4 regions of the Sporomusa sp. GT1 genome follow, and region 3 is predicted to be linked to each of the others. Evidence: riboswitches for the same ligand, from Rfam matches in the RefSeq annotation. Region 3 holds a riboswitch; each other region holds the start of a gene.
What was found. A riboswitch is a leader RNA that binds a small molecule or an ion and turns the genes downstream of it on or off. The one in region 3 is predicted to bind S-adenosylmethionine.

Region 1 (7,310 bases), on a different contig from region 3:
ATAACGCAAGCCTGTGGCACAGGTGCCAGCGCTGCGTTGGTTGCTGCGGTGTTAAACGGTTATACAGATCGCCAGGCTACCGTCAGACTGGATGGCGGTAACCTCTGGCTTGAATGGGCCGACAATAACCACATTTATAAATCAGGACCGGCCGTGGAAGTATTTCGTGGAGAATATCTGCTGTAAAGAAAACACGGCTTGGGTCGAGCCTGTGACGACGGCGGAAGCCGATGTTGCCCTTATCCTGTTTTTAAGAAAGTTATACTTTCTGTTAGGATAAAGTAGTCGGCTTTGGCTGAGCCGGCTACTTTAATTATTTTTTAAATTCTGAAAAAAAGGTTTTTTTTGGTCGTAAGTATAATATGTATACAGCAGGACAATTTGCCATCGGAGGTGTTAAGGTGAAGCTTGTTGCCGCTATTTTCAGCTTGTTCTTCTTGCTATCTATGCCGCTTGCTGCCAGTGCCATAGCTTTGGTCAATCGGGATGTCATCCTGGAAGCGCAAGAGTATGGTATAAAACGCAAACAGCTGCCGCTTACTGAGTTTCTTCATCCTTGGATTGTCTACGAAGAACAAGCAGCTATCCTTAATGAAACAACCGAACGGGCTTATTTGTATACTCCATTTTTGTTATTGGCAAATGATGCCCGTGACAAAGCAAGAAGCAAAAAAACGGTTCAGCTTGCCGACAGTGAAAAGATTCTGGCCGATTATGCCGGATGTCTTGTCTTCAGTATAACAATTAATGGCAGCACCGAGAATTTCAGTAACGGTATTCAAGCCACGATTAAACAAGACAAGAAGACGCTCAAGCCATATCATGCTGTTATTAATTCTCCGGTAAAAACCCCTTGGTTCCCAGGCGAACCAAAGTTCACAACCCATACATATTTTTACTTCAATAACAGAGAAGTACAGTTAAACAAGCCTGTGACAGTGGTGTTAACCACTAAAGACAAAAAGGAACGCCGCTTTTATTTTGATTTGTCTAATTTCAAATAACTCATTGCGATGGACAACCAACAAAGCAGGAGGAACTGTAAAAATCTACGGTTAAAATCGCATGAACAGTGAATAATAACATACGCAAAGGAAGGTGCAGTTTCCGTGCTTAAAAGCATGACCGGTTTTGGCCGGGGGGAATACATTGATTCAAGCCATCGCATTATCATTGAGATCAAAGCGGTAAATCACCGCTACAACGAAATTGTTATCCGTATGCCGAAAAATCTGGGCAGTCTGGAAGATAAGATCCGCCGCAGCATTGCCAGTACCATTTTACGTGGCCGGGTGGACGCTTTTATTACGGTTGATGAATATGGCGAAAAGAAACGTACGGTAAGGGTTGACAAAGAATTGGCGATGGCTTACCATAATGCAATGAGAGAATTAGCCGGTCTGTTGGAAATACCGGCAACTGATAACATCTACCACTTATCCAAATATCCTGAAGTTTTCAAAGTGGAAGAAATCGCCGAAGATGTAGAACAGTTATGGCCCAAGCTGGCGGCGGCTATTGAGGCGGCAGTGGCCAATCTGATGAAAATGCGTGAAGCCGAGGGCGCAAATATTGAGCGCGACCTCTTGGAGCGGGTAGACAAGCTCAGCAGCTATATTGCGGCTGTAGAGGAGAGAGCACCGCAGATTCTTGTAGATTACCGGGAAAAGCTATTAAACCGTATGCGGGAGTTGCTGGCCGCAGTAGGGGCAGAACCTGACGAAACCAGACTGCTGCAAGAATCGGCTATATTTGCTGACAGAACTAATTTCACTGAAGAAATTGTCAGGCTCAAAAGCCATTTATCCCAGTTCCGGGCAACTGTAAACTCGCCTGACGCCGTAGGGCGCAAGCTGGATTTTATTGTTCAGGAAATAAACCGGGAAACCAACACAATTGCTTCCAAAGCAAATGACTCTGCCATCGCCAATATTGTTGTTGAAATTAAAAGTGAAATTGAGAAGGTCAGAGAGCAAATCCAAAACATAGAGTAATATAGGAGAATTACGTCTAAGTGGCCTATAAATTTATAGGAGGAGTCTTAATGGACATAAAATTAATTAATATCGGTTTTGGCAATATTGTGTCGGCTAACCGGATCATATCCATAGTTAGCCCTGAATCAGCTCCCATCAAACGCATTATTCAGGAAGCGCGCGACCGGGGTATGCTTATCGACGCTACATATGGACGCCGGACCCGCGCTGTAATCATTACCGACAGTGATCATGTTATTTTATCGGCAGTACAGCCTGAAACAGTAGCTCACCGGTTAACAAGCAAAGACACCAGCGATGACACTGCCGAATAAGGGAAAGGAGTTAGAGCCATGCCGCAGCAAGGAATACTACTAGTTGTATCCGGTCCTTCGGGTACCGGCAAAGGCACCATTTGCCGCGAGCTGCTGCGTAGCAATCCCCAGTTAAAATACTCTATATCGGCTACTACCCGCCAACCCAGGACGGGAGAGGCTGACGGAGTAAATTATCTTTTTGTTGCCAAAGATCATTTTCAAACCATGATTGAAAACGACGACCTGCTGGAGTGGGCCGAAGTCTACGGCAATTTTTACGGGACGCCACGCCACTATGTGCTTGAACAGTTAAAAAACGGATATGATGTCGTACTGGAAATAGATACCCAGGGAGCTATGAAAATAAAAGAAAAATTTCCGGAAGGTGTATATATATATATAATCCCGCCCTCATTGGATGAGCTTGCTGACAGAATTCATAAACGCGGTACTGACAGCCTGGAAGTCATCAAAAAACGCCTGCATTGTGCCAGCGCCGAACTTGCTCAGGCGCATAACTATCATTATATTGTAGTAAATGATCAAGTAGCGGCAGCTGTGCAAAGAGTGGAAACAATCATTGCCGCCGAAAAGCATCGGGCAGAACGCAATACCGATTTAATTGATAGTCTTTGCCAGGCACGTTGTAACTAACGAAACTTGGCACAGCAAATAAATTAGGCAAGGGGATATGCTATGATTAATCCGTCTTTAGATACATTAGTGAAAAAGGTTGACAGCAAATATACACTGGTTGTCTTAGCTGCCAAACGGGCTCGGGAAATTATGGATGCCCAACAGCCACTGGTGGAGTCTAAATCCAATAAGCCGGTGACAATTGCCCTGGAAGAGGTGGCTCAAGGTAAAATTACCTACGAACGCACCAAAACCGGCATTAAATAGGAGTCAGCAATGTCATCAGGCCAAACTATCGTTATCGGAGTTGCCGGCGGCATTGCCGCCTATAAAGCAGTTGAAATTGTCAGCCGGTTAAAGAAAGCCGGGCATACGGTCTATGTTATCATGACAAAAGCGGCTACAGAATTTGTCACACCGCTCACTTTTCGCGAAATTAGCGGCAACCCGGTGGTTGCCGACATGTGGGAAGAGCCTAAAACCTGGAATGTGCAGCATATTGCACTGGCCAGCCGCGCTGATCTATTCCTCATTGCGCCGGCAACAGCCAATATTATCGGCAAAATAGCAAACGGCATAGCCGACGACATGCTTACAACCACCGTCATGGCTACCAAAGCACCGATAATTTTGGCTCCAGCCATGAATACCAACATGTATCTAAACCCAATTACCCAGCAAAACTTAAACAAACTGGCAGGACTTGGCTATCATATAGTAGAACCGGCCTCCGGCATGTTAGCCTGTGGTGTGGATGGCCCCGGCCGCTTGCCTGAACCGGCGGATATTGTAAAAAAAGTTAAATCCCTGCTGCAAGGCAACCGGGATTTAGCCGGTAAGCGGGTACTGGTTACGGCTGCCGGCACGCGTGAACCCATTGATCCGGTGAGATATATTGGCAACCATTCGAGTGGCAAAATGGGATATGCTCTTGCCGAAGCCGCCGCAGCGCGCGGCGCAGAAGTTATTCTTGTTTCCGGTCCGTCAAGTCTTGCCTGTCCGGCGGGGATAACTGTCAAAAAAGTTGAAACTGCCGCGCAAATGCGTGAAGCTGTTCTTGCGGAGTTTGATACTGTCGATGTTGTAATCAAAGCCGCCGCTGTGGCTGATTATCGGCCTGAGACGGCAGCAGACCAAAAAATAAAAAAAACCGGCAATACTCTAACCTTATCCCTGGTCAAAAATCCTGATATTTTGCGCGAATTAGGCGAGCGTAAAAAGCATCAGCTCTTAATCGGTTTTGCAGCCGAAACGCAAGAGCTTTTAAGTCATGCACAAGAGAAACTAATTAAGAAGAATCTTGATATGATTGTTGCCAATGATGTTACTTTACCGGGAGCCGGCTTTAATACAGACACAAATATTGTCAGAGTCATACATAAAAATGGCCTGATTGAAGAACTGCCGCAGCTTACTAAACGCCAGGTGGCTGAAATTCTGATTGACAAAATTTGTGTAATGTTGACAAATTATACTTGATTTTTTTTTGTATTTAGATTAAAATCTTTTTGTTGTTAAATTGCATATGCTATACTCATCAAGAGTTGGTGGAGGGACTGGCCCGATGAAACCGCGGCAACCATTTTAGTAGTTTTACTAAAAACGGTGCCAATTCCGGCGGATAAACCGCAAGATGGGAGTGAGAACAATCACGCCTCCCTTGCGGAGGCTTTTCTTTTTGCAATATAGAATTTAGGAGGGACAGCACTATGGTAAAACGTGTACTTTTTACATCTGAATCTGTAACCGAAGGCCATCCAGATAAGATTGCCGATCAAATTTCCGACAGCGTACTTGACGCAATTCTGGCTCATGATCCCAATGCCCGGGTAGCTTGTGAAACATTGGTTACCACCGGTATTGTGCATGTGGTAGGTGAAATCACGACCAACTGCTATGTAGATATTCCCAAAATTGTTCGTGAAACCATTAAAAGTATTGGTTATACCCGTGCCAAATATGGTTTTGACGGTGAAACCTGCGGTGTGTTAATTTCTATTGACGAACAGTCTGCAGATATTGCTTTAGGCGTTGATAAAGCTCTCGAAGCCAAGTTAGGCAATATGGATGCCATTGAAGCGATTGGTGCCGGTGACCAGGGTATGATGTTCGGTTATGCTACCAACGAGACTCCGGAATATATGCCATTGCCCATCGCCCTGGCTCACAAAACAGCCCGCCGCCTCTCTGAAATTCGTAAGAACGGCGAGCTGCCATATCTCCGTCCGGACGGAAAAACCCAGGTAACTGTTGAATATGAGGATGGTAAACCGTTACGCATTGATACTATCGTAATTTCAACCCAGCATAGCCCGGAAGTCGACAGAGAAACCATTGAAAAAGATCTTATCGCCAAAGTTATCATTCCGATGGTTCCCGGCGAACTGTTAGATGCGCAAACCAAATACTATATCAATCCTACCGGCCGGTTTGTTGTAGGCGGCCCGCAAGGTGACTCCGGACTGACAGGACGCAAAATTATCGTCGATACCTACGGTGGCATGGCTCGCCACGGCGGTGGCGCTTTCTCCGGCAAAGATCCCACAAAAGTGGACCGTTCTGCTGCCTATGCTGCCCGCTATGTAGCCAAAAATGTCGTCGCAGCAGGCTTGGCCGATAAGTGCGAAATACAATTAGCCTATGCCATCGGTATTGCCCGGCCGGTATCGGTCATGGTAGAAACCTTTGGTACCGCGAAAATTGACGAGAGCAAAATTGTCGAACTGATCAACAAGCACTTTGATTTAAGACCTGCCGGCATTATCAAGTCCCTGGATCTGAGACGCCCCATTTACCGTCAAACAGCGGCATACGGTCACTTTGGCCGCACTGACATAGATTTGCCCTGGGAGCGTACCGATAAAGCCGATATGCTTCGCAAAGAAGCCAATATATAAGAGTAACCGTTCTTGGGATTCAACTAAAAGAGGTTGAGAATCTTAGACAGGGCAGTCAGCGGATAAATGGAGACTTGATTCAGATGAAGTTTTAACCCCATCTGAATCTTAGTCATCGGATAAATATTAATTAATTAGTGGCCAATGGTAATACTAATATTGCTGGAGACTCAATTCAGTAAAAAGGGAGGTATTCCATTGGCCACACAGAAAAATACCACACAATCCGTTTACCGTGTTGGGGGCCTCAAAGGCGACCATTGCCGGAACCGTATTGAGCATACGTTGTCCCACCTTCATGGTGTTTCTTCCGTAAAAGTAGACTTAGCTTCTAAGCAAATTGCTGTCAGCCATGATGCATCGGTGACTTCTAGCGGATATATTGAAGAAACCTTACAATCACTCGGTTATTCAATTCAAGGTTGAGGAGTCTGACATATGAAGCTCCATTTTTCACCGCTGAAAAAGCGCCGGATTAAGCGTTTTTTTAAACGTTTGCCAATGGACACCGGGCTAGATTGGGAAATGGCCGCTCATGATCCCGAAAAACCGGTAGCAGGTATTTGACACTGAAAAGCGAATATAAATATATATGTTAGCTAACAAAGGGGACTGCATAGTCCCCTTCTCTTTATCCTTAAGAAAAGAAAGCCAGGTGTAGAAAAAATGGCAAACACCGCTCAAATTATTGTAAATATCCCTGCCCGCAGCATTACTAAGCCTTTTTCCTACATTATTCCAGCTCACTTACCTGAGATCACTATCGGCTGGCGCGTACTAGTTCCGTTCGGCAACAGGAAGGTAGAAGGGTTCGTTGTCGGTCTGGAACCCGAATGTACGGAAGGCTTAAAAGCCATCCTTGCTATACTTGATGATTACCCCTGGTTTGATGACAATATGTTGAAAACAGCCAAATGGATAAGCCAGTATTATCTCAGTTCACTGGCCGAAGCCATGCGTCTGTTCGTTCCCGGCCTGTCGGGAGTAAAAACGCAAAAAGCCTATCAGGCATCTGCCGCAATGGATTATGAAGCGGCAGCCATTCTGCTCGCCAACAAGCCGGAGGAATACCGCCAGGCACTCACCTATATTTATGCTCATGGTCCGGTTAGTCTCAAAGATCTTGCCAAACTTCCCGGTAACATAGATGCTATGATAAAATTTTTTTTACAACATAAACTAATTATTCATGCAGATACTGTCAATACACGCGGCAAAGCCAGTACAACGACAATTATTAACTTGGCTGTCAGCAAGGAAACTGCTGCTCAAGCTGAGCAAATGCTGCCCAAAACCAGGGCAGCCCAGCGCCGGCTTTTGCAGGCACTCCTGCAGAATAATGAACTTGCCTTGCCCCAGTTGCGCCACCTTAATATTACGCAAGCCACTGTGAAAAAATTAGCAGAACAAGGGCTCATTACCAGCCGCAGTGTACCGGTGCTCCGCAACAGCTATGACAGCGTCTGTCAGCAGGCTGCCGAGGT
Region 2 (7,310 bases), on a different contig from region 3:
CTTCAAACCCTTTCCTTACTTGTGATACAATACGCGGCAGTATTCCCTAACAGAACATCGGACTGGCCGCAATACCTTGAGCAATTCGTTACTTATGCCTATAATTCTCCCGGCGATAATAAATATCCTGTGCGAATAAGGCAAACAGCGTCAAAATTAATACAGTTACTATCATAATTAACTTCTCGCCAAATTAAAAAAAACCGGACTATAGTCCGGCTTTTTTTAATTCAGCTTCCGCATCAAATAAGCGGGCGGCATATCTTAGCCATTCCCGGGCAGCAAAAGACAAGTATGTATCCTTTTTCCACATAACTGCCAAATGCCAGGGACTGATTTCCTCAGCAATAGGCAACGCGGTAACAACACCTGCTCCCAGTTTGTCGCATACCACTTTTGGCAGCAAAGCAACTCCCAGTTTAGCGGCCACTATCTCCACCATAAAATCCCATTGCGAGCTTTCACATAAGACTTTAGGCATAAATCCGTGCTCACGGCATTTCTCCACAATATGGTCATGCAGTGCAAAATCCTTCCGGAACATGACTATTGGCTCATCCTCAAGATCGGCAATATGCACAAGCTCCTGCCCGGCCAGGCGATGCTCCGGATGGACAATAAGCCATATGGGATCTTTAGTAAAGGCAAACATAGAAAAATCAGTTTTGTTTCTTACAGGCAGAACAACAACACCTATATCAATTTCCCCATCTTCTGCCATATCTTCTACGGCTTTTGAACCAACCTCAACCAGATCAATGATGATGTTTGGATAGTTTTTCTTGAATTCCCCAATGGCGATGGCAAAAAAGCTAGTCTCAACCATAGGCGGAATACCGATACGGATGCGGCCTTTTTGTCCTTTTGTTAAATCATCCAAATCGGAAGCTACCGTTTTAAGTGATTCAAGGATCCTGCAGCCACGTTCATAAAGGGTCTGCCCGGCATCTGTCAGTTTAATCCGGCGAGCCGAACGGTCGATAAGCGTAACCCCAAGCTCATCCTCTAAGCTACGCACCATCTTGCTGATTGAAGGCTGGGAAACATGAAGTACTTTGGCGGCTTTGGTAAAACTCAGCTGCTCTGCCACCTCTATAAAGTAAGTTAAGCGAAGAAGATCCACAACACATGTACTCCTATTATTAATAAGGTAGATAGCCGGAAAAGGCCTCTACCTTATACTATGGATGGCACATTATGAATATGTCAAGCTATTTTATGCTGCAGCAATACATAATGAATAAAAAAGACTAACCGGCTCTTACCACCGCTGTCAGAAGCGATTTTTTCGAGCAGGTTAGTCCGCAGCCAGCCTAGTGACCCGTATACGCTGAAATCATAATAACTTCGCGGAACTTTTCCCGCGTATTCTAACTACACTTTCCACGTAGACGGACCACTAGGACGGAACTGCTTTATCCCAAAACGCCTGGGTCCTCGTTATATCTCTGCTGGCGGCAAGCGGCACAACTTTAGCCCGCTTGTCCACCAGCACTTCTGGTTTAACTGTCTCACAAGGGCTGCCAAAGTGCCAGAGTCCAAGGATTCTCGTAAGTAAAGCCTGCATAACTCTTCCTCCTATATACCGTAAATCTACCTTTATTGTATACCTTATTCACTTTACCAGTAAAATATACCTTAGGCATACATAGGATTCCTTACGGCTATAGGAGGGAGCTTCACTACTTGCTGGCGGCTAAGGCTTGCGCTAAATCATTAATCAAATCGGCTACATCTTCAATGCCGACAGAGAGGCGAACCATATCATCAGATACGCCGGCACTGGCCAATTGCTCGGATGATAACTGGGAATGGGTGGTACTGGCCGGATGAATAACCAGTGATTTAGCATCACCTACATTAGCCAGCAGCGAGAATAACCGGAGTGCATTAATGAACCTGCGTCCGGCTTCCAGGCCGCCTTTGATGCCAAAAGTCATTATGGCACCGGCTCCTTTGGGCAGGTATTTCTTCGCCAGATTATGATCCCGATGGCTTGCTAACCCGGGATAGCTGACCCAGGATACCAGCTCATGCTTCTCCAGATAGTTGGCAACAGCCAGTGCATTTTGACTGTGCCGTTCCAGCCTCAAGTGCAGCGTTTCCAAACCCTGCAGGAACATAAAGCTGTTGAACGGACTCAGACAGGCGCCAACATCCCGGAGTACCTGCACCCTGAGTCTGATAATATATGCAAGCTTGCCAAGGGCTTCGGTATATTTCATATCATGATAGCTGGGGTCCGGCTCTGACAGCAGCGGGAACTTGCCATTGCCCCAGTCAAATTTGCCGCCGTCAATAACCACACCGCCCATAGTGGTGCCATGACCGCCAATAAACTTGGTTGCCGAGTGGATTACAACATCGGCGCCAAAATCAATTGGGCGGCACAAATACGGAGTAGCAAAGGTACTGTCAATCATCAGCGGTAAACCATGGTTATGCGCTACAGCAGCTACGTTCTCCAAATCCAGCACATCGATCTTGGGATTGCCGATGATTTCAGCATACACTGCCTTCGTTTGGGGCGTAATGGCAGCGGCAAAGTTTTCCGGCTTGCTCGGATCAACAAACTTAACCTTTATCCCTAACCGCGGCAACGTGTGGGCAAATAGGTTATACGTTCCGCCATATAATGTCGAGGAACTGACAATCTCATCACCGGCCTGGGCAATATTGACAATGGCTGCAACAATGGCCGCATGGCCTGAGGCAAAGGCCAGCGCCCCCACACCGCCTTCTAACGCGGCTATCCGCTGTTCAAATACATCATTTGTCGGATTCATAAGCCGGGTATAAATATTGCCGCTTTCCTTCAAACTGAACAAATCGGCTGCATGGTCGGCATCCCGGAAGTTGTATGCGGTAGTCAGATACAGCGGTACTGCCCGCGAACCGGTTGTTGGGTCAGGCTGCTGCCCGGCGTGTACGGCCAGGGTATCAAAACGTAGATTTTCTGGCAATGTCATAATCATCCCTCATTTTATATGTATTTTGTATATAAATATCGCTTAGGAAATGTCCCTGTCTTACACTGGCCGGGCTTGCTGCCTTACACGGAAACGTCCGGTACTAGCCTGGCCCCCAAATAAGCCAGGCTGGATGCTCTGAACTTAATCCACTGCCTAATAGGTACCGCGGCAGAAACCGGCAGAACTTTATTAATAAAATTGGTCAGTATGGGCCTGAGCAAATGAAAATCAATGAGAAATCCATCATGCCCATGCGGGCTGTCAATGATGGCAAAGTCGGTGCATACACCTGCTTGCCGCAGGGCTTTCGCTAATTCTTCCTGCTGGTGCGGCGGATATAAAATATCAGAACTTACTCCCACTACCAGTATTCTGGCATCTATTCTTGCCAAAGCCGCTTCATAAGAAGAATAGCCGGTACCAATATCAAAGAGGTCCAATGCTCGCAGCAAATACAAATACGAGTTGGCATCAAACCTTTTTACCATGCCTTCGCCCTGATAATCAAGATAATTTTCAATTTCAAATTGTCCGGCCCGCGTCCGCCGGCCAAACTTATATGACATAGACAACTCGCTCTGATAGGTAATCATCCCTAAGGCCCGGGCAGCGGCCAAACCCTGCTTGGGTCCCGGACTGCCGTAATAGTCGCCATTTTGCCACGCGGGGTCAAGCGTGACGGCTTGGCGGCCTACACGGTTGTAAGCAATAGCCTGCGGCGAGGAATAGCCGGGTGCGGCAATGACAATCGCTGCATCCACAAAGCCAGGATAATCAACCGCCCATTGCACTGCCTGCATCCCGCCCATTGAGCCTCCCACCACCAGGGATAAGTGCTCAATCCCTAATATATCCAGCAGCCGTTTCTGGACCCGGACCATATCTTTGACGGTAATTTCCGGAAATCTCATGCCATAAGGCTTGCCGGTGGCAGGCTCAAGCGAAGACGGGCCGGTAGTCCCTTGGCAGCCGCCAAGCACATTGGCACAAATAACAAAAAACCGGGTGGTATCAAGCGGCCGGCCTGGGCCAATTAAGGGTTCCCACCAGCCCTGCTCATCATATTGGTCATGCGCCGCAGGATGGCTGTCACCGGTTAATGCATGCGCCACCAAAATTACATTGTCGCGTCCTTCTGACAGCTGGCCGTAGGTTTCATAAGCTACTGTAACCTGCTCTAAACAACCGCCCTGAACTAAATCCAGCGGCTGCTCAGGTGTCGCAACTTGAGCCAGCTTAAGTTGCGGCCGCCATCTAAACCCCGGAAAAAAGGTAACAACCATGATATCCTCCCTCCTACTATAATGATTAGACCTAACTGTTTTCATGCAGAAGAGCTAATAAAAAACCCCCTCTGCAAAGAGGGGGCAAACCGGCATACATAAAGCCCCTCTCATCTCCCAGGAATATCTACTGATTCCTGCTGGAATTAGCACCACTGCGCATTGCGCCGGTTGCCGGGTGTCATCGGGCCAGTCCCTCGACCTCTCTGGATAAGAGTTCAATATTAATTTATTGGTAGATGTATATATGATACCTAACCCAGGATACATTTGTCAAGTATATCCGGGGTACAATGTTACAGTTTTTCATCCGCACTCCCCAAAACCTGACACTACCGAAGTAATGTACGGTTACTTGCCTGCCGGGCCGTAAGCATTGCCATAATTTTATCCGGGGTAACCGGCAGAATTGTGAAGTTGGCGGCAAGCGCATGGTTAATGGCGTTTACGGTAGCCGCCGTGACGGGGATTGTTGCAAGTTCACCCACACTTTTAGCTCCATATGGTCCATGCTCTTCGCCCTCTTCAATTAAGAGGACTCTGACCGGCGGCATATCGGGTGCATTAACCAGATGGTACTTACTAAAGCTAGCGCCACCGGCAACACCTGTCCGGGCGTCATAAGCAATATCTTCGCTGATTGCCAGCCCCAGTCCCATTTGCACACCCCCATGAATTTGCCCTTCTACAAAACCGGTATTGATGGCCTGGCCAATATCATGTACGGCTACAACGTCCACCACCTTGACAAAACCGGTATAAGTGTCCACAGCCACTTCGACGAAGTTTACAGCATATGAACCGGGGTTGGCCGGGGATCGATAGGTAATGGTACAAATAAGCTCGACCTGATTTTTTTGCTGAATAGCAGCCGCCATTTGTCCATAGCTGATTTTCTTTTCCGGTTCGCGGCTGGTATAGACCATGCCATTTTCAAGCAATACCTCTTCCTCACTGCACTGAAAAATTTTGGCCGACTCCCGGATCAGCAGGCTGCGCAATTCCTCGGCAGCCTGCATGGCATTGGCGCCGCAAACGTGGATAACCCGGCTGGCCTGGCAGCCGATATCATAGGGACTAATATCAGTGTCAGCCTCAGGCGCCTCAATCATATCAAGCGCAACCTCCAGCACCTCGGCCACAATCTGTTTCATGGCGGTTACCGTGCCATTGCCCAGGTCGTGCAAGCCGGCATTAAGCATAATACTGCCGTCTTCGAGCATTCTTATCGTCATTGTGCCAAATTCCTGGTAGGCTCCGTAATAGCCGTTACCATGGGTGGCACAAGCCATGCCTACACCGGTCTGCCATCGCCCCTCAGGCTTAGTCCTGTTCCATTTCTCACGCCAGCCAAAAGCCTCGGCGCCTTTGTGCACACAATCGATAATCCTGGCATTGCCCAGATTAGGCCCGCCGCCCGGATCAGCGTCAAAGGGGTGTACCAGGTTTTTCAGCCGAAATTCAACAGGGTCCATTTGTAAACGCCTGGCCACATTATCCAGATTGATCTCGGCAATGGTTTGCACCTGCGGCGATCCATAGCCCCGCGCCGCTCCTGCTATGGCCGTATTGGTATGCACGGCTATGGCCTGATAATGCTGGCTGGGAATACGGTACAGCCTGGACAGCTTTTTGCCCATCGCATAACAAATGACACGGCCATTGGAAGTATAGGCCCCTGTATCGATAATATGCTTCATGTCCCGCGCTATGATCTTGCCTTCAGGACTTACCACGGTTTTTACATAACCGATGGTCTTGGTTCTGGTCCGGGTGGCAATTATACTGGCCCACCGATCAAATTCTATCTTTACCGGCCTGTTCAAATCTTTGGCAAAGAAGGCGCAGTACGGCTCAAGGGTTATTTCCTGCTTGCCACCAAAAGATCCGCCGATGGGAGTTTTGATAACCCGGATTTTATGATAAGGCAGCCCCAGGACTTTGGCCACAATAAGCCGCACAGAATATACGATCTGGCAGGGACTATGCACCGTTATTCTCCCTCGATGATCCGGTGCGGCAATACATACGTGATTTTCCATAGCTGCATGATGAATTTTAGGAGTTTCTACCCGGTCTTCGACTACTATGCCTTCCGGTGCCGCCATGGCAGCTGCCGTATCGCCATAGCTGGTTTCCATGGTAAAAAACGGGTTGCCGCTGTCATGGACAGCAACCTGGCCGCTGAGGGCATCCTCCGGATTAATAACCATTGGCAAGAGTTCATAGTCAGTCTTTATGAGACTTGCAGCAGTTAGGGCCGCCGCCTTGGTTTCGGCAACCACCGCCGCTACCGTATCACCAATAAAACGAACAACCTCGGGGAATAGCTCCTGATCTTCAACTGCATTCTGACCGGCAAACCATACTTGCGAGTTAAATCTGATTTGCGGCGCATTGTCACGCATATATATCTTTACAACGCCAGGCACAGCCATGGCCTCGGAAATGTCAATATTCTTAATCCGCCCATGCGGAACCTGGCTGAATACCAGGTGAGCATGCAGCATCCCGTCGATAGCCATGTCGCCGGTATACCGGATTTGCCCGCTTGCTTTGGCTGCTCCATCTTCGATGGGTATTGACCTGCCGACATATTTGAAATTACGCGCCGGTTTGTCTGCCATCACGTTCCCTCCTGACAAAATAATTTAATTCCTGTTGCAAGCGGCAAACAAAAGACCGGTCAAGTCATGAGCCAATCCCCTCACGGCTGCCTTTTTGTAGGGATGGGAAGCCCGGCCTGTTATCATCTCATCTACCGTTTCGGCCAACAGCAATGTTAAGTTGGCAGCAAAACTTTCATCAACTACCTGCTGGCTGAAAAATTTTTGAATGGCAAGCGGACATACCGGCGTTTTGCCCAGAGCGCCCATAGCCACCTTGCCCTCGACAATCATGTTTTTACTGCTGTCATAAATAACCTGGGCGGCCAAACTCATCTTAGCAATGGTCACCTGAGACCGACTGCCAACTTTTACGAACCCGCTGCGGCTCCCGGCAGCAACCGGAATAACAATTTCAGTTATTAATTCTTTCGCCTGAAGCCCGATTA
Region 3 (7,310 bases):
TAGAGGGGATGTGTTAGTATGTCTAACATTGCCGGCAGTATAACTGCTTTAATTGGCGGTACGCCATTGCTGCGCTTGAATAAGGTAACAGCCGGAGCTCAGGCGGAAATCGTGGCTAAACTGGAGTCGTTTAACCCTGGCGGCAGTATTAAGGACCGCATCGGTTTCAGCATGATTAAGGACGCTGAGGAAAAGGGACTTATCAATGAAAATACGGTAATTATCGAGCCTACCAGCGGCAATACCGGCATTGCCCTGGCCTTCATTGCCGCTGCCAAAGGGTACCGGCTTATCCTGACCATGCCGGAGACCATGAGTGTGGAACGGCGCAGCCTGTTGAAAGCATACGGTGCGGAACTGGTGCTCACTCCCGGCGCAGCAGGCATGAAAGGCGCTGTTTTAAAAGCCGAAGAATTAGCTGCTGTGACGCCAAATTCATTTGTGCCGCAACAGTTTAATAATCCGGCTAATCCGGAAATTCACCGGGCCATTACCGCAGACGAAATATGGAAGGATACAGACGGTAAAGTAGATATTATCGTTGGCGGTGTTGGCACAGGCGGTACGATTACCGGTGTGGGCGAAGTACTCAAACAGCGCAATCCTGATATCAAGGTGGTCGCGGTTGAACCCTTAGATTCCCCTGTTCTTTCCGGTGGGCAGCCCGGCCCTCATAAGATTCAGGGAATTGGGGCAGGTTTCGTTCCCTATGTACTGAACTTGGATGTAATTGATGAAATCTTTAAAGTGAAGAATGAAGAAGCTATTACTACCGCACAGCGTTTGGCTAAGGAAGAAGGTGTATTGGTCGGTATCTCTTCCGGTGCAGCGGCGTTTGCCGCCCTGCAGGTAGCCAAAAGACAGGAAAATAAGGGGAAATTGGTTGTGGTTATTTTGCCGGATACCGGCGAGCGGTATCTTAGCACCATACTTTTTGCAGAAAATGAAGGATCAAGTTTATAGCTTCGATACTGCTTGGATTGCAGTTTGACGATAGACAATAAAGGAGGAAGTTGGATGTCCAGCAATCAAATAGCACCAACAGAGATTTTTGGTGCAGATGACAAAATCATTGCCCGCAATATCCGGCGTGTATTCAAAATTAAGCGCAAGCCAAACGAAACAGCTACAGAATTTGAAGCAATTAAACAGTTGGATCTTACTGTTAAACAAGGAGAATTTTTAGCTATTGTCGGCCCAAGCGGCTGTGGGAAATCAACTTTTCTGGACATGATTGCCGGTTTGGCTCACCCCAGCTCCGGCGAAATATATATGGATGGTAAACTGATTGACGGTCCGGCTTTGGACCGTGGCATCGTAATGCAGGGGTATGCGTTGTTTCCCTGGCGAACAGTGCGAAAAAACGTTGAATTTGGGCTTGAAATAAAAAAGGTGCCGTCAAAAGACCGCAAGGAAATCAGTCAGCAGTATATTGAATTAGTCGGCCTGAAAAACTTTGAGGACAGGTACCCCCATGAATTGTCCGGAGGCATGAAGCAGCGCGTAGCTATTGCCAGGGCATTGGCTTATGATCCGGAGGTCTTGCTTATGGATGAACCGTTTGCAGCCGTTGATGCTCAGACCCGGGAGGTTCTGCAGGAAGAATTGTTGCGCATTTGGGAAAAAACCAGGAAAACCATTGTTTTTGTTACACATGGTATTGATGAAGCAGTATTTCTGGCAGACCGGGTAGCTGTAATGACGGCAAATCCCGGAACAATCAAAGAAATTGTTACGATTAATCTGCCAAGACCGCGTGATGGTATCCGTTCATCAGCCGACTTTGGCTGGGTTCGGCACAAAATTTGGGAATTACTGCAAACCGAGCATTTCACCGCTGGCAAGACGAAGTTATCTGGAAAAAATGTGGCTGAATCCATATCTGCGTCGGCAGCATTGTAAACTGAATCAGTACACTTTTGCATTGCATCTTGTTTGGCTGATGATTTGTCGATAATAATTAATTCGGGGGTGTAATGTGGAAAAGTTAAGTTCCAAGAAACGTTTGTTGCCGCAAATTATGGAGTTGATCCGTCATTCGCTTCATACGGTTAAGTATGGGCACTTAATTTTGACAGTGCAGGACGGCTATGTGATTAAAATGGAGAGAACAGAAAAATTTATTTTTACCGCTAAAAATAAATCCGGCTATATAGTACAGGATGTTCCAGCAAGACAGCACTCTTTTCAGCCTAAAATCATTGCTCAGCTTGAAGGTCTGATGTATGGGCAGCTGATTATCCGAATTGAAGATGGCAAGGTGGAACAGATAGAGAAAACCGAAAAACGGCGGATTAACGAACAGGAAGGAATTTACGGAGATGGTATCTAAGGCATAGTTGATTGAAAAAAGGGGGTGATGATGACGATTACGTATGAATGGGGAGACTCTTTATATATCAATATTACCAACCGCTGTACCAATAATTGTACTTTTTGCGTGAGAAATAATCAGGAAGGTATTTCCCGGGGAATGAATCTGTGGCTGGAACGGGAACCTACGGTCAGTGAAGTTCTGGCAGATATTCAAGCCAGGGATATCTATAAGTACCGGGAGTTTGTATTTTGCGGATATGGAGAACCCATGCTGCGAACTTATGATATTGTTGAAATATGCAGATGTTTGAAAAATACATATAATATACCTATTCGCATAAACACAAACGGGCATGCCAATTTGATTTGCGGGCAGGATATCACTTCACAGTTAGCAGGGCTGGTGGATGCTGTTTCTATTAGCATGAATGCAAAAAACAATAAAGAATATCAGGAATTATGCCAATCCGATTATGGTGAAAAAGCCTATGAGGCTATGCTTGCGTTTGCTGCTAAATGCAAAAAGTATATTCCCCAGGTAGTACTGTCTGTTGTTGATGTTATGTCTGATGACAATATCCAGTCCTGCCGGGAGATTGCCAACAGAATTGGTGTTGATTTTAGAGTCCGGCATTATCAATCATAATTTAGAGATAGAAATGAGTCAGAAAAAATTTCTGACTCATTTCTATCTTACTGTTCCAGCGCCTGGGCCAAATCGGCAATAATGTCTTCCACATCTTCAATGCCGACAGACAAGCGCAAGAGACAGTCACTAATGCCTAAGCGCTCACGAATGTCGGCCGGGATGTCGGCGTGGGTCTGGACTGCTGGGAAGGTGATCAGCGATTCAACGCCGCCTAAACTTTCGGCAAACTGGAGGACTTTTACCTTGCGCAGCACTTGGGCAGGCAGGCGGGGATGGTCTACGGTGAAAGACAGCATGCCGCCATAGCCAGAGGCCTGGGCGTCCTGGATTTCTTTACCGGGATGGTTGGCTAAGCCGGGGTAATAGACTTTGGTAACACTGGGATGGGTGGTAAGCCACTCGGCGACAGCCTGTGCGTTTTTTTCGTGCTGGCGTGACCGGATTGCCAGTGTCTTGATCCCCCGCAGTAAAAGCCAGCTGTCCTGCGGCCCAAGGATGGCGCCGGTAGCGTTTTGGATAAACCCGATTTTTTCACAGAGCGCGGGGTCACCGGCAACTACCAGACCGCAGACCACATCATTATGGCCTGACAGGTATTTGGTACCGCTATGGAAGACAATATCGGCGCCCAGAGTTAGCGGTTGCTGGAAATAGGGGGAGAGGAAGGTGTTATCCACAATGACGTGCACCGGTTGTGGGGTATGCTGACGGGCGATAGCCGTTATTGCCCGGATATCGGCAATTTTCATCAGCGGATTGGTGGGTGTTTCCAGTAAGATGGCTTTCGTGGCAGGCTGCAGTGCCTGGCGCACCTCTTCCAGGCTGCTGGTATCGACAAAAGTAACTGTCAGACCGAACTGGCTGAATATCTTGTCCATAATGCGATAGGTTCCGCCATAACAGTCTTCGGTAATAATCAGATGATCACCAGGCTGATACAGCATCAGTATTGCCGAAATGGCAGCCATGCCTGAAGCGAAGGCAAAGCCGGCATGTCCTTCCTCCAGGGCGGCTACGGCTTCTTCCGCCGCCTTACGGGTAGGGTTCTGGGTACGGGAATAGTCATAGCCGGTGCTGCGGCCGAGTTCAGGGTGGCGGAAGGTGGTTGTCTGGTAGATGGGAGTGCTGATGGCACCGGTGGTTTTATCGGTGACAAGACCTGCGTGGACGGCTTTGGTGGCAAATTTCATAACATATCATCTCCTATTTTGTGTTTGCGGCAGGCAACAAAAAAACGACTCCACCGTAAGAAGAGTCGCCTGTATGCGCTGATAACTCATCTTCCGGATTGCTCCGCTGGATTTAGCACCTTGCATTGCTGCCGGTTGCCGGGTGTCATAGGGCCAGTCCCTCGACCACTCTCGATAAGTTTAATTATTTAATTTTATTGGATTTTATTTTTGCATACTTAATACAATTTGTCAATAGATATTTTTATGCTTTTTATCTGCTTGCCTGCTTGATATTGACGCCGGTTGAAAAACCGGATATCATGATTTCAACAGGCATAACTATTTTGGGAATACGGGGAGGCAGTAACAGTATGACTGATAAAAAAGATATACTGGCATTAATAAAAAAAGCTGAAACAACCCATGAGCTTACTAAAGATGAAATTGTTGCGCTGCTGATAGATACCGAATACGAAGCGGAATTTTTTGCTGCCGCCGACCGGGTGCGCCGAATGTATGTGGGCGACGAGGTACATTTGCGTGGGCTGATTGAGTTTTCCAACACCTGCAAACAAAACTGTCTGTATTGTGGTCTAAGGCGGGATAATAAAAAGGTAAACCGTTATCGTCTGGGACCGGAAACCATCCTTGATTTTGCAACCAAAGCCAAGTCATACGGTTATCGCACGGTTGTGCTGCAGTCAGGCGAAGATGAATGGTTTGATGTGGCTGCCATGGTTGATATTATCAAAAAAATCAAGGAACTTGGTTTGGCGATTACGCTGAGTGTGGGTGAAAAAACCCGTGAGGTATATCAAGCATACCGTGATGCCGGTGCCGACCGGTATTTGCTCAGAATTGAGACTACCGACAAAGCATTGTATGAAAAACTCGATCCGGGCATGAGCTGGGATAACCGGGTAAAATGCCTGCAGGACATAAAAGAGCTGGGTTTTGAGCTGGGAACAGGTTCTCTGGTCGGTATACCGGGGCAAACTGTTGAATCGCTGGCCGATGATGTTTTGTTTTTCAAGAGCATGGATGCGGACATGATTGGTGTAGGTCCGTTTATTCCTAATCCGGACACGCCGTTAGCCAAAGAGGCAGGCGGTACTTTTGAATTAAGCACCAAGGTGATGGCTATGACCCGGCTGCTGTTACCGGATATTAATATTCCGGCGACAACCGCTATGGAGTCTTTGAACCCGCAGGGACGGGTACTGGCGCTGCAACGGGGGGCCAATGTAGTGATGCCCAATGTTACCGAGGGCGAATACCGGCAGCTGTATTTGCTCTACCCGGGGAAGATTTGTATCAACGACACGCCGGCTCATTGCCGTTCGTGTATTACCGGCAAAATTCAGGGTATTGGCCGCAAGGTAGCTGAAACGCACGGTTTCCGGGTAAAGCGGGCTTAGCAGCACTGGAAGGGAATGAGCGTATGAATAAACATATTTCTGAGGAAGTGCTTGCGTTGATTGAGCAAGCTGTGAAACATATTAATTTTGGTTCTGTTACCCTGGTACTCCAGGATTCACGGATTATTCAAATGGAGAAACTGGAAAAAATCCGGATAGGCGAACAGCCGCCGAAGGGCGCAGGTAAAACTGCAGCAGCTGCCACTGGGGTGCGAATGCGGATATTGCAGTCAGTTGACGGCATGGAATATGGAAAAGTGGCTATGCAAATCCAGGCAGGGCAGATTATGCAGGTGGAAAGAACCGAAAAATACCGGGTAGGAAAATTAACCGGCCTTCATGGCGACGGAATTTAAAGAAACATACGGCGATGAACTGCTTATAGTTCATCGCCGTATGTTTTTTTAGGGGTTTGTAATTTAAACAAAAAGATGTTAAAATTAATGTTATTAAAATTAATAATATTGCAATTCAATGCGATGAGGAGGCTTTACGGAATGGTTAAGGACAATGAATATAAGACAAGAGTCAAGGCTCTTGTCGGGCTATATATACTCACGATCCTGGAACAAAGTCCGGCTTACGGAAATGAAATTGCGGAACTCATTAAAGGCCGTACTTTGGGTATGATTTCACCCAATCCCAATGCCTTGTACCCGTTACTGCGGAAGATGGAGGAGCGCGGCTACATTGTTGGCAGCTGGGATAAGCCTGATACCCGAAACAAGCGGGTATATTCGATTACTGAGCAAGGTGTGTCCTATATACCGACCCTGCGGGAAATTGTCAGGCAAAGAATTAATGAGTCGGAACGCAAGCTTCAGATACTGCGCCGGGATTTGTTTGGTGAGGGCAGGGAGGAATAATAATGGGTCATAAAAAAGTGACGAAAAAGAAGTTTATGGCTGTGGCGGGACTTGTTCTCGCTATCGTTTTGTGCGGGGGATTATGGTGGTGGATCAAATACGCCGGTGTAGTCTCAACCGATGATGCCAGAGTTAAAGGGACGATTGTTACCGTAAGTTCGCGAATTTCGGCCAGGGTGGACGAACTGCCGGTTCAGGAAGGCGATGAAGTGCAGGCCGGTCAGGTGATTGCAAAACTGGACAGTAAGGAGCTAGAGGTGCAAGTGGCTCAGGCTAAAGCCAGTCTGGCTGTCGCTCAGGCCAAACTGGCGGGCGTCAAGGCCGGCAGCCGGCCGCAGCAACTGGCTCAGGCTGGGGCTGCTACAGAACAAGCGGCGGCAAACTTAGAAAATGCCAGGAAAATGTATGAACGTGCCGAAGCGCTTTATCAGCAAGGCGCTGTTTCCGCGCAACAACGGGACACAGCGCAAGCCAATCTGTCTGTTGCCCAGGCACAATATCATGCAGCAGGTGAATCGTATAGCCTGACGGCAGAAGGGGCGCGTTCTGAAGATATTCAGGCAGCTGCCGCTCTGGTGGAACAAGCAGCAGCGGCGCTGAAAAATGCCGAGCTTCAACTGGAACATGCCGTAATCCGGGATCCGATTGCCGGTGTTATCGCAGTAAAGTCGGTTAATATTGGTGAAAGCGTGTCAATCGGTCAACCCATTGTCAATATCGCAAATCTGAAAGATGTGTGGGTGGCCGCCAATATTGATGAAACCTATATCGGAAAAGTTCATACCGGACAAAGTGTTGATTTTACTATTGACGCCTACCCGGGCCGGAACTTTACCGGCGAAGTCAGCGAGGTAGGTGCTGCCACCGGCTCGCAGTTTGCCTTGCTGCC
Region 4 (7,310 bases), on a different contig from region 3:
CGCGAGATTGCGAAAAAGGCCAAGGCGCTGGGGATGACGGTACTTGCCAGCAAGCAGGAGGTCACCACAGAATTATTTGTAGATAAACTGTATCCGCCGGATGATGATAGTCTGCTGGAAATGCTGGCCAAGGCCGATTTCACGGTTACCGCCCTGCCGCTGACCGAAAGCACGCAAAACCGGATTAGACTGCAGCATTTTACGGCAATGAAGCCTTCGGCTTATTTCTTCAATATCGCCAGAGGGGCTATTGTCAATGAAAATGATTTGGTCACCGCTTTGGAGCAAAACCTCATTGCCGGTGCCGGGCTGGATGTCTTTGCCTGTGAACCGCTGCCTGAGAGCAGTCCGTTATGGAGCATGCCCAATGTTATCATTACACCGCATGTTGCCGCCCTGTCACCGGCCTATCTTGACCGCTCCGTTAAGCTGTTTGCCGATAATCTTACCCGCTTTATCCAGGGGCGTGAAATGCTGAATGTGGTTGACAAAGTCAAAGGCTATTAGTACCTTGAGAGACTAATTCAGGCTGTCAGCCGCTCTGAGCAGTGTAAGCTCTACCGGTTCGCCGTCTGCCGGCGCTTCATGATGCCTGGCCACGATCCCGGTTATCCGCCTGTCAAGCCCGGCCGCCTCGAGCATAGCTGCTCCCCGGGCGGCATGATGATAATAGATATACATAGCATGCCGGAGATTGGCTACCTTGCCACCCCGCCCCAGTCGCTGCCAGCTTTTGGCCCAGCGCGGCACAAGGGTATCCAAAATTACGGTAATGATTTTATCGGCAACGCTGACATCCCCTTTTATCTTGCCGATATCATGAAGCAGCGCGCATGTTAGCAGTAATTCTTGGTCAACATCCTTTTCCTTAGCGGCAAGTTCCCCGGCTGTGTAGGCTACATTCAAAGCATGCCGCTGGTCAGGTAGGTTCATCTGCCAAAAGAAGGCGGCTGCCGCCGGGTCTAAATACCGCTCCACAAACTGCCTGTCTGTTTCGCTAATCCGGGCAGTGACCGCCGCTACAACCTGTTTTATCCGTTTACTCAATATATATCAATTCCTCATAGCCCCGGGTGCGAACCACTGCTTCCGCCACCGCCCGCGGTTCGGCAGCAAGCGCCAGTTCTGCCCGGCGTCTTTGCCGCCGGCATTGGTTAGCCGCTTCAATGGCCTGCGCCAGCTTACCTTCCGTCCAGGCAATATATACATCTTTACCCTGCACGCTGACGCCAATCCCCTGGCGCTCCAGAGCTAATAGCATCCGTTCTATTCCCATGGCGAAACCTGTCGCCGGGTTGGCAACCCCCAGTGAAGCCAGCATCGTATCATAACGCCCGCCCCCGCACAGCGGGAAGCCCAGTCCCGGCGTATAGCCCTCAAATACCATGCCGGTATAGTAATCAAAGTCACGAATTATGCCAAGGTCAAAATTGACATACTGATCGACACCATAGCCTGCAAGCAGCTTGTGAATATCGGCCAGGTTATCCAGCGCCGCCCGGCTGAGGTCATTGCTGACCAACCGGTAGGCTCTGCTTAACATATCCTCCCGTCCATGCAAAAGCGGAATTTGCTTAAGCAGTTCTTGCGCTGCCTGCTTAAGTCCGCTCTGTGAAAGCAGTTCGCCAAGCCCAACTAAATCGCGGGTAACCATGGCGGATTTGATCTGCTGCTGGCGCTCGGGGCTTAACTGGCTTTCCGCCATCAGGCCGTTGATAAAATCCACCTGGCCTAAGCCGATTTGAAAATTGGTCAGCCCGGCTTCCAGCATAGCTTCTACCGCCAGGGCCACAATTTCGGCATCGGCTGCCGGACCGGGCGCACCTAACAGCTCCACCCCGGCCTGATAAAACTCGCATTGTCTGCCGGCCTGCGCCTGCTCATGGCGAAAGACATTGGTAAGATAAAACAGCCTGAGCGGCAACGGCATTTCCTTCAGTCTGGTTGCCGCCACCCGGGCAATCGGGGTTGTCATATCCGGTTTGAGTGCCAGAATCCGGTTGTTTTTATCAAAAAATTTAAATACATGCTGCTGAATGTTGCTGCCTGTGCCCACTGCCAGTGTTTCCATATATTCAAAGGTCGGTGTTACTATTTCGTCATAGCCCCAGCAGGAAAATAGATCGGCCAGTGCCCCCTCGACAATCCGCTTCTGCTTGGCTTCCCGGGGCAGCAAGTCCCGCGTCCCATACGGAATTTGCGGTACAAAATTTTTGTTCATATTAACACTCCATTCTACTCAGCCTTGTTTTCCTCCAGATGGGCCAACACAGCTTTATAACCGTCGGCTCCATAATAAAGGCAGCGCTTAACCCGGCTGATGGTTGCGGTACTGGCACCGGTAGCGGCAACAATATCGTCATAAATGACGCCTGCCTTTAACAGCCGCGCCACTTCCAGCCGCTGCGCCATCGCCTTAAGTTCGCCGATTGTGCATACATCCTCAAAAAACTGGTAACACTCTTCCTCGCTGCTAAGCGATAAAATCCCCCGAAACAGCTGGTCGGTAAGTGCATCTTTCAATTTGGGATTTGCGGTCATACTATTACGCCTCCTGTAAATACTTGCTTACACTATCTATTCGCTACACACCTGTTTTTTCCTTCTTTATTCCTTTCCAGCTTTATCGAATTAAAACTTTTTACTATTTTACTCATTTTTACTAATTTAATTATATTTTTATTGACAGACATACCTATCGGTGCTAATATAAATTTCATAAATTACATATTGTTCATCAAGAGCTGGCTGAGGGAATGGCCCGATGACGCTGCGGCAACCATCGCAATTTGCGAACGGTGCCAATTCCACAGGATACTTTCCTGGCAGATGAAGAACTGGACAACAAGCCATTTCGGACTGCCGAAATGGCTTTCACTATTTTTACGGGAGGAGGCTGACCTGCTTTTTTTAGCCAGAACATTGTCTTACCTTGGTGTCATTAGTAAAGTAACTACTATTAGGAGGAATATGTCATGAAAAAGATTACCTTATTATTGCTTGCCGCTTTATTGGCGTTCTCCACTCTCCTTGCCGGGTGCGGCGGTAAAGAAACCCCTGCCCCTTCAGCAACTGAGAAAAAGACTATCAAAGTAGGCGCAACCCCTCTGCCCCATGCTGAAATTCTTGCTGTCATCAAACCCATTCTGGAAAAAGAAGGCATCAATCTGGTTGTGGTAGAAATGAGCGACTATGTCCGTCCTAACATGGCTGTTGCGGAAAAAGAACTTGATGCTAACTTCTTCCAGCACATTCCCTACCTGACCAAGTTCAGCGCCGAGCGCAAACTGGATCTAACCTATACTGCTGCCGTACATATCGAACCCATGGGGATTTATTCTAAAAAAGTTAAAAACCTGAATGACCTGCAAAACGGCGCAGAAATTGGCATCCCGAACGATCCCACCAATGGCGGCCGCGCTTTGGCACTCCTAGAGAAGGCCGGCATTATTAAACTTAAAGACGGCGCAGGCGTTACCGCTACCGTCAGCGACATTACCGCCAACCCCAAAAATGTAAAAGTCCGCGAACTGGAAGCTGCTCAATTGCCGCGTTCCCTGGATGATCTGACTTTAGCTGTCATTAACACCAACTACGCGCTGGAGGCCAAGCTGGTTCCCGGTAAAGACGCCTTGTTTATTGAACAAAAAGACTCCCCTTATGTGAATATCCTTACCGTCCGCAAAGGCGATGAAAACCGCCCGGAAATCCAAAAATTAACCAAAGCCTTAACCTCCGAAGAAGTTAAGAAATTTATCAATGAAAAGTACCAAGGTGCTATTGTACCGGCATTTTAATGAAGTAAAAAATGAGTCTGGGGAAATCCCCGGACTCATTTTTTTTATTAACGGTTAACTATCCCGTACATAAAAATATCGGCAATGCTGTTGGCCGTACTATCAATAGAATCCTGTTCTCCGCCAACAAACCCCTGAAACACCATCATCACAATAACACTGAACAAACCATGGGCGGCTTTGTGCACATCACACTGGCGGATAGTACCTTGATCAATTCCTTCCTGTAAGATCCGCTGCAATGTCCCGATAGTGTGAACAAACCTTTCCCGGTATTTTTCCCGCTCCGCCTCGGTAAAGCTTGACGGTTCCTCACGGCCTAACCCGCGCATCTCATGCATGAGCACCCGCCACAAATCCGCATTTTGCACATAAAACTCCAGAAAAACACGAATGGCTTTCTTGGTTTTATCCAGCGCCGGTTCGGCAAGAGCAGCAATGGTATCCAACTCAGCTTCAAAACCGGCACTGCGTTCCTTAATCAAGGTATAAAAAAGTTGTTCCTTATTGACAAAATAGTTATATACTGTGCCTTTACCGGTATCGGCTAAGGCAATAATCTCGTCAACCGTGGCGCGATGATAGCCTTTGCGGGAAAAAACAGTATAGGCAGCATCAAGTATTTGCCGGCGTTTCATAAGTTTCCTCCTGTCCTTACCAAGCCAGTTTGGAAAGGATCAAAACCACCATGCCGATAGCCATGGCTAATTTGAAAATCAATCCCAATGCCTGACCAATCATGATACTCTTGGCAACCCGCCCCGCTTTCTCCCGGTTGCCGGTAGCGGCATACTCCGCCAGGTAACCGGCGGCAAAAGAGCCGGTGATGGCCCCCGCAATCGAGCCAAGTCCCGGCATAATGCCTGTGCCGGCAATACCGCCGACAATGCCGCCAAAAAAGGCAGACCCGATAGCCATACGGGATGCATTTTCTTTTGTGGCCCCCAGCGCTCCTGCTATAAATTCAGCCAGTTCGCCCAGCAATAATGCGCCCAAAAGCAGCAAGAGCACGGTACTGCTCATATGCACGAAGCCTTCTGTATAGCCATACCCCAGCGCCGTAAAAAATATGAGCCAGTTGCCAGGCAAGCCAATTGCCGTCATACCAATGCCAACAGCAATGATGGCTATAACCAGTAGATTAATGGCTATTAACCCTGCATCCAAACCATGCACTCCTTTGCGAGCGGGTTGCCAGCAATCTGCCTAATATGCGTGGCAATCTCCCTCTTAGCTTATTTGCGGTTAAACGCCCGGTGGGCTATATCTTTGCGGTACTGCATTCCCGCGAATTTGATTTCAGGTACAGCCTGATATACCTTCTCTACCGCCGCACGAATATCACCGGCTACGGCAGTCACGCCCAGCACCCGGCCGCCGGTGGTAACAATATGGTTGTCCTTGCTGCCGGTACCGGCATGAAAAACCATCGCGCCCTGCTTTTCCGCCTGATCAATACCGGTAATTTCATTCCCCTTGGTATAATCGCCCGGATACCCCGCAGCCGCCAGCACAACACAAACGGCCGCTTCCTGCCGCCAATTTATGGTTACATCAGCCAACCGCTCCCCGACACAGGCCTCCATGATATCCACCAAATCACTATCCAGCAGCGGCAATACCACCTGTGTTTCAGGGTCACCAAACCTGGCGTTAAATTCAATGACCTTTGGCCCCTGGGCCGTAATCATCAAACCGGCGTATAAACAGCCTTTATAGATAATGCCTTCCTGACGCAGCCCGTCAACCACCGGCTGCAGCACCTCGCGCGTCACCTGCTCCCGCACAGCCTGAGTTACCACCGGCGCCGGGGCATAGGTTCCCATACCACCGGTATTGGGCCCCTGATCATTGTCAAAAATCCGTTTATGGTCCTGAGCCGCCACCATGGGAGCTACCGTAAAGCCGTCGGTAAAGGCCAGCAGGGAGGCTTCCTCACCCTCTAAATATTCCTCAATAACGATCAAATTACCGGCGCTGCCGAAAGCCTTGTCCCGCATCATCATATCGACGGCAGCAACCGCTTCCTCCACCGTCATGGCTACCACAACACCCTTGCCGGCTGCCAAACCGTCTGCCTTAACAACAATGGGAGCCCCCTGCTCCTTGATATAGGCGATAGCTTTGTCCGCATCGGTAAAAGCCGCGGAAGCGGCGGTGGGAATATTGTATTTGTGCATAATTTCTTTGGCAAAAGCCTTCGAGCCTTCGAGCTGGGCCGCCTGCCGGGACGGTCCAAAAGCCTTGAGCTGTAATGTGGCAAAATGATCGACAAGCCCGTTGGCAAGCGGCAGTTCCGGGCCAACCACGGTTAAATCGACAGCATGGGCTAAGGCAAATTGGCCCAAAGCGGCATTGTCGCTTACATCAATGTCGACACATTCGGCCACAGCCGCAATGCCGGGGTTACCCGGAGCGCAATAGATTTTTTCCACCCGGGGGCTTTGCGCCAGTTTCCAGGCCAGAGCATGTTCGCGTCCGCCACCGCCGATAAGTAAAATTTTCAAGATATCACTACTCCTCATATATAACATTAAAACCAGCGTACTGCCATAAGGCCGAGATATTCTTTGATGGCCAACTGGGTGTTATAGAAAGCGTCCGCCCGGGGCCATAACAAATGCCATTCAAAAATAAAGCGGGTATTTGTCTGATAGTCGGTTGGGTATGGCGTCACTTCCATATTATATTTAGCAAACTGCTGTACAGACCGCTCCATGTGAAAAGCCGAGGTCACCAGCACCGGACTGGTAAAACCACGCTCCGCTATAATCTGTTGCGTAAATTTAGCGTTATCGGTAGTATTAAGGCTCTGCCCCTCCACAATGATGTTGTCATCGGCGACGCCCAAGCCTTGCAGGATATGCCGGGCAATCTCGGCTTCCTTACCGGTATTGGCAAATACCTGCCCCCCGGAAACGATGACCGGCTTGCCGGTGAGACGGTGTAACTGCGCTGCCGTTAACAGCCGGTTGGCAGCAGACCCCATAAGATGTCCCTGCCCATGAACATTCGGCGTATCAGCCGTAGCCCCGCCTCCCAGCGTGACAATAACATCACCGGTTATCGCTGCCGGCGGCTGGTAACGGCTCTCTAAGGACCGGATTAAGATATCTCCCACTAACGGCGTGGATATCAGGTACAAAAGCGCTGTTATTAGCGCCAGCAGCCCTGCTCCCCGCTGGTGCCGGTAATACATCCGGCCACAGACAAAAGCCAGCGCAGCAATAAACAGGCCTGGTGGCAGCAGAAAAGTTATGTATAGAAACTTTATCAAAACCAACACCGGAATACCTCGTTTCTAGCATCTGGCATCAGAAAGACTTTTGCCGGCAACCCGTGCCTGGCAAAAGTCTTTCCTGCTATTATTTCTTCTCCAGCTTGGCCCAGGAATCTTTCAGGGAGACGATACGGCTAAATACGGGAAGGTCGGCGGTTGAATCACGATCAACGACAAAATATCCCTGCCGCATAAACTGAAAACGACTGCCTGGCTGAGCTGTTTTGATACTT

Region 1: it holds a riboswitch for S-adenosylmethionine, as region 3 does, so the genes downstream of both, metK (methionine adenosyltransferase) here and GT1_RS17485 (PLP-dependent aspartate aminotransferase family protein) in region 3, are expected to answer to the same signal.
Region 2: it holds a riboswitch for S-adenosylmethionine, as region 3 does, so the genes downstream of both, GT1_RS21360 (homoserine O-acetyltransferase) here and GT1_RS17485 (PLP-dependent aspartate aminotransferase family protein) in region 3, are expected to answer to the same signal.
Region 4: it holds a riboswitch for S-adenosylmethionine, as region 3 does, so the genes downstream of both, GT1_RS17025 (MetQ/NlpA family ABC transporter substrate-binding protein) here and GT1_RS17485 (PLP-dependent aspartate aminotransferase family protein) in region 3, are expected to answer to the same signal.

The regions. Positions count from the first base shown of each region.
Region 1 covers NZ_BMBX01000003.1:216,369-223,678, forward strand. Annotated here, with positions in the region: gene dapF (diaminopimelate epimerase) at 1-186, shown strand, start outside; gene GT1_RS06640 (hypothetical protein) at 402-1,004, shown strand; gene GT1_RS06645 (YicC/YloC family endoribonuclease) at 1,110-1,994, shown strand; gene remA (extracellular matrix/biofilm regulator RemA) at 2,045-2,311, shown strand; gene gmk (guanylate kinase) at 2,330-2,947, shown strand; gene rpoZ (DNA-directed RNA polymerase subunit omega) at 2,990-3,196, shown strand; gene coaBC (bifunctional phosphopantothenoylcysteine decarboxylase/phosphopantothenate--cysteine ligase CoaBC) at 3,206-4,408, shown strand; SAM riboswitch class I at 4,461-4,569, shown strand; gene metK (methionine adenosyltransferase) at 4,639-5,826, shown strand; gene GT1_RS06675 (heavy-metal-associated domain-containing protein) at 6,025-6,252, shown strand; gene GT1_RS22510 (hypothetical protein) at 6,265-6,393, shown strand; gene priA (primosomal protein N') at 6,493-7,310, shown strand, end outside.
Region 2 covers NZ_BMBX01000044.1:7,799-15,108, forward strand. Annotated here, with positions in the region: gene GT1_RS21345 (LysR family transcriptional regulator) at 209-1,123, opposite strand; gene GT1_RS21350 (hypothetical protein) at 1,400-1,567, opposite strand; gene GT1_RS21355 (homocysteine synthase) at 1,683-2,969, opposite strand; gene GT1_RS21360 (homoserine O-acetyltransferase) at 3,053-4,255, opposite strand; SAM riboswitch class I at 4,363-4,472, opposite strand; gene GT1_RS21365 (xanthine dehydrogenase family protein molybdopterin-binding subunit) at 4,588-6,882, opposite strand; gene GT1_RS21370 (xanthine dehydrogenase family protein subunit M) at 6,907-7,310, opposite strand, start outside.
Region 3 covers NZ_BMBX01000021.1:17,369-24,678, forward strand. Annotated here, with positions in the region: gene cysK (cysteine synthase A) at 19-963, shown strand; gene GT1_RS17470 (ABC transporter ATP-binding protein) at 1,018-1,902, shown strand; gene GT1_RS17475 (DUF2292 domain-containing protein) at 1,979-2,332, shown strand; gene GT1_RS17480 (TatD family nuclease-associated radical SAM protein) at 2,360-2,962, shown strand; gene GT1_RS17485 (PLP-dependent aspartate aminotransferase family protein) at 3,010-4,155, opposite strand; SAM riboswitch class I at 4,239-4,336, opposite strand; gene hydE ([FeFe] hydrogenase H-cluster radical SAM maturase HydE) at 4,509-5,555, shown strand; gene GT1_RS17495 (YezD family protein) at 5,579-5,911, shown strand; gene GT1_RS17500 (PadR family transcriptional regulator) at 6,053-6,421, shown strand; gene GT1_RS17505 (HlyD family secretion protein) at 6,424-7,310, shown strand, end outside.
Region 4 covers NZ_BMBX01000019.1:17,736-25,045, forward strand. Annotated here, with positions in the region: gene GT1_RS17005 (D-2-hydroxyacid dehydrogenase) at 1-507, shown strand, start outside; gene GT1_RS17010 (HDOD domain-containing protein) at 520-1,047, opposite strand; gene hisZ (ATP phosphoribosyltransferase regulatory subunit) at 1,040-2,221, opposite strand; gene GT1_RS17020 (YerC/YecD family TrpR-related protein) at 2,236-2,541, opposite strand; SAM riboswitch class I at 2,732-2,836, shown strand; gene GT1_RS17025 (MetQ/NlpA family ABC transporter substrate-binding protein) at 2,976-3,797, shown strand; gene GT1_RS17030 (TetR/AcrR family transcriptional regulator) at 3,845-4,435, opposite strand; gene GT1_RS17035 (DUF456 domain-containing protein) at 4,452-4,964, opposite strand; gene purD (phosphoribosylamine--glycine ligase) at 5,033-6,304, opposite strand; gene GT1_RS17045 (YdcF family protein) at 6,331-7,083, opposite strand; gene GT1_RS17050 (glutamine--tRNA ligase/YqeY domain fusion protein) at 7,163-7,310, opposite strand, start outside.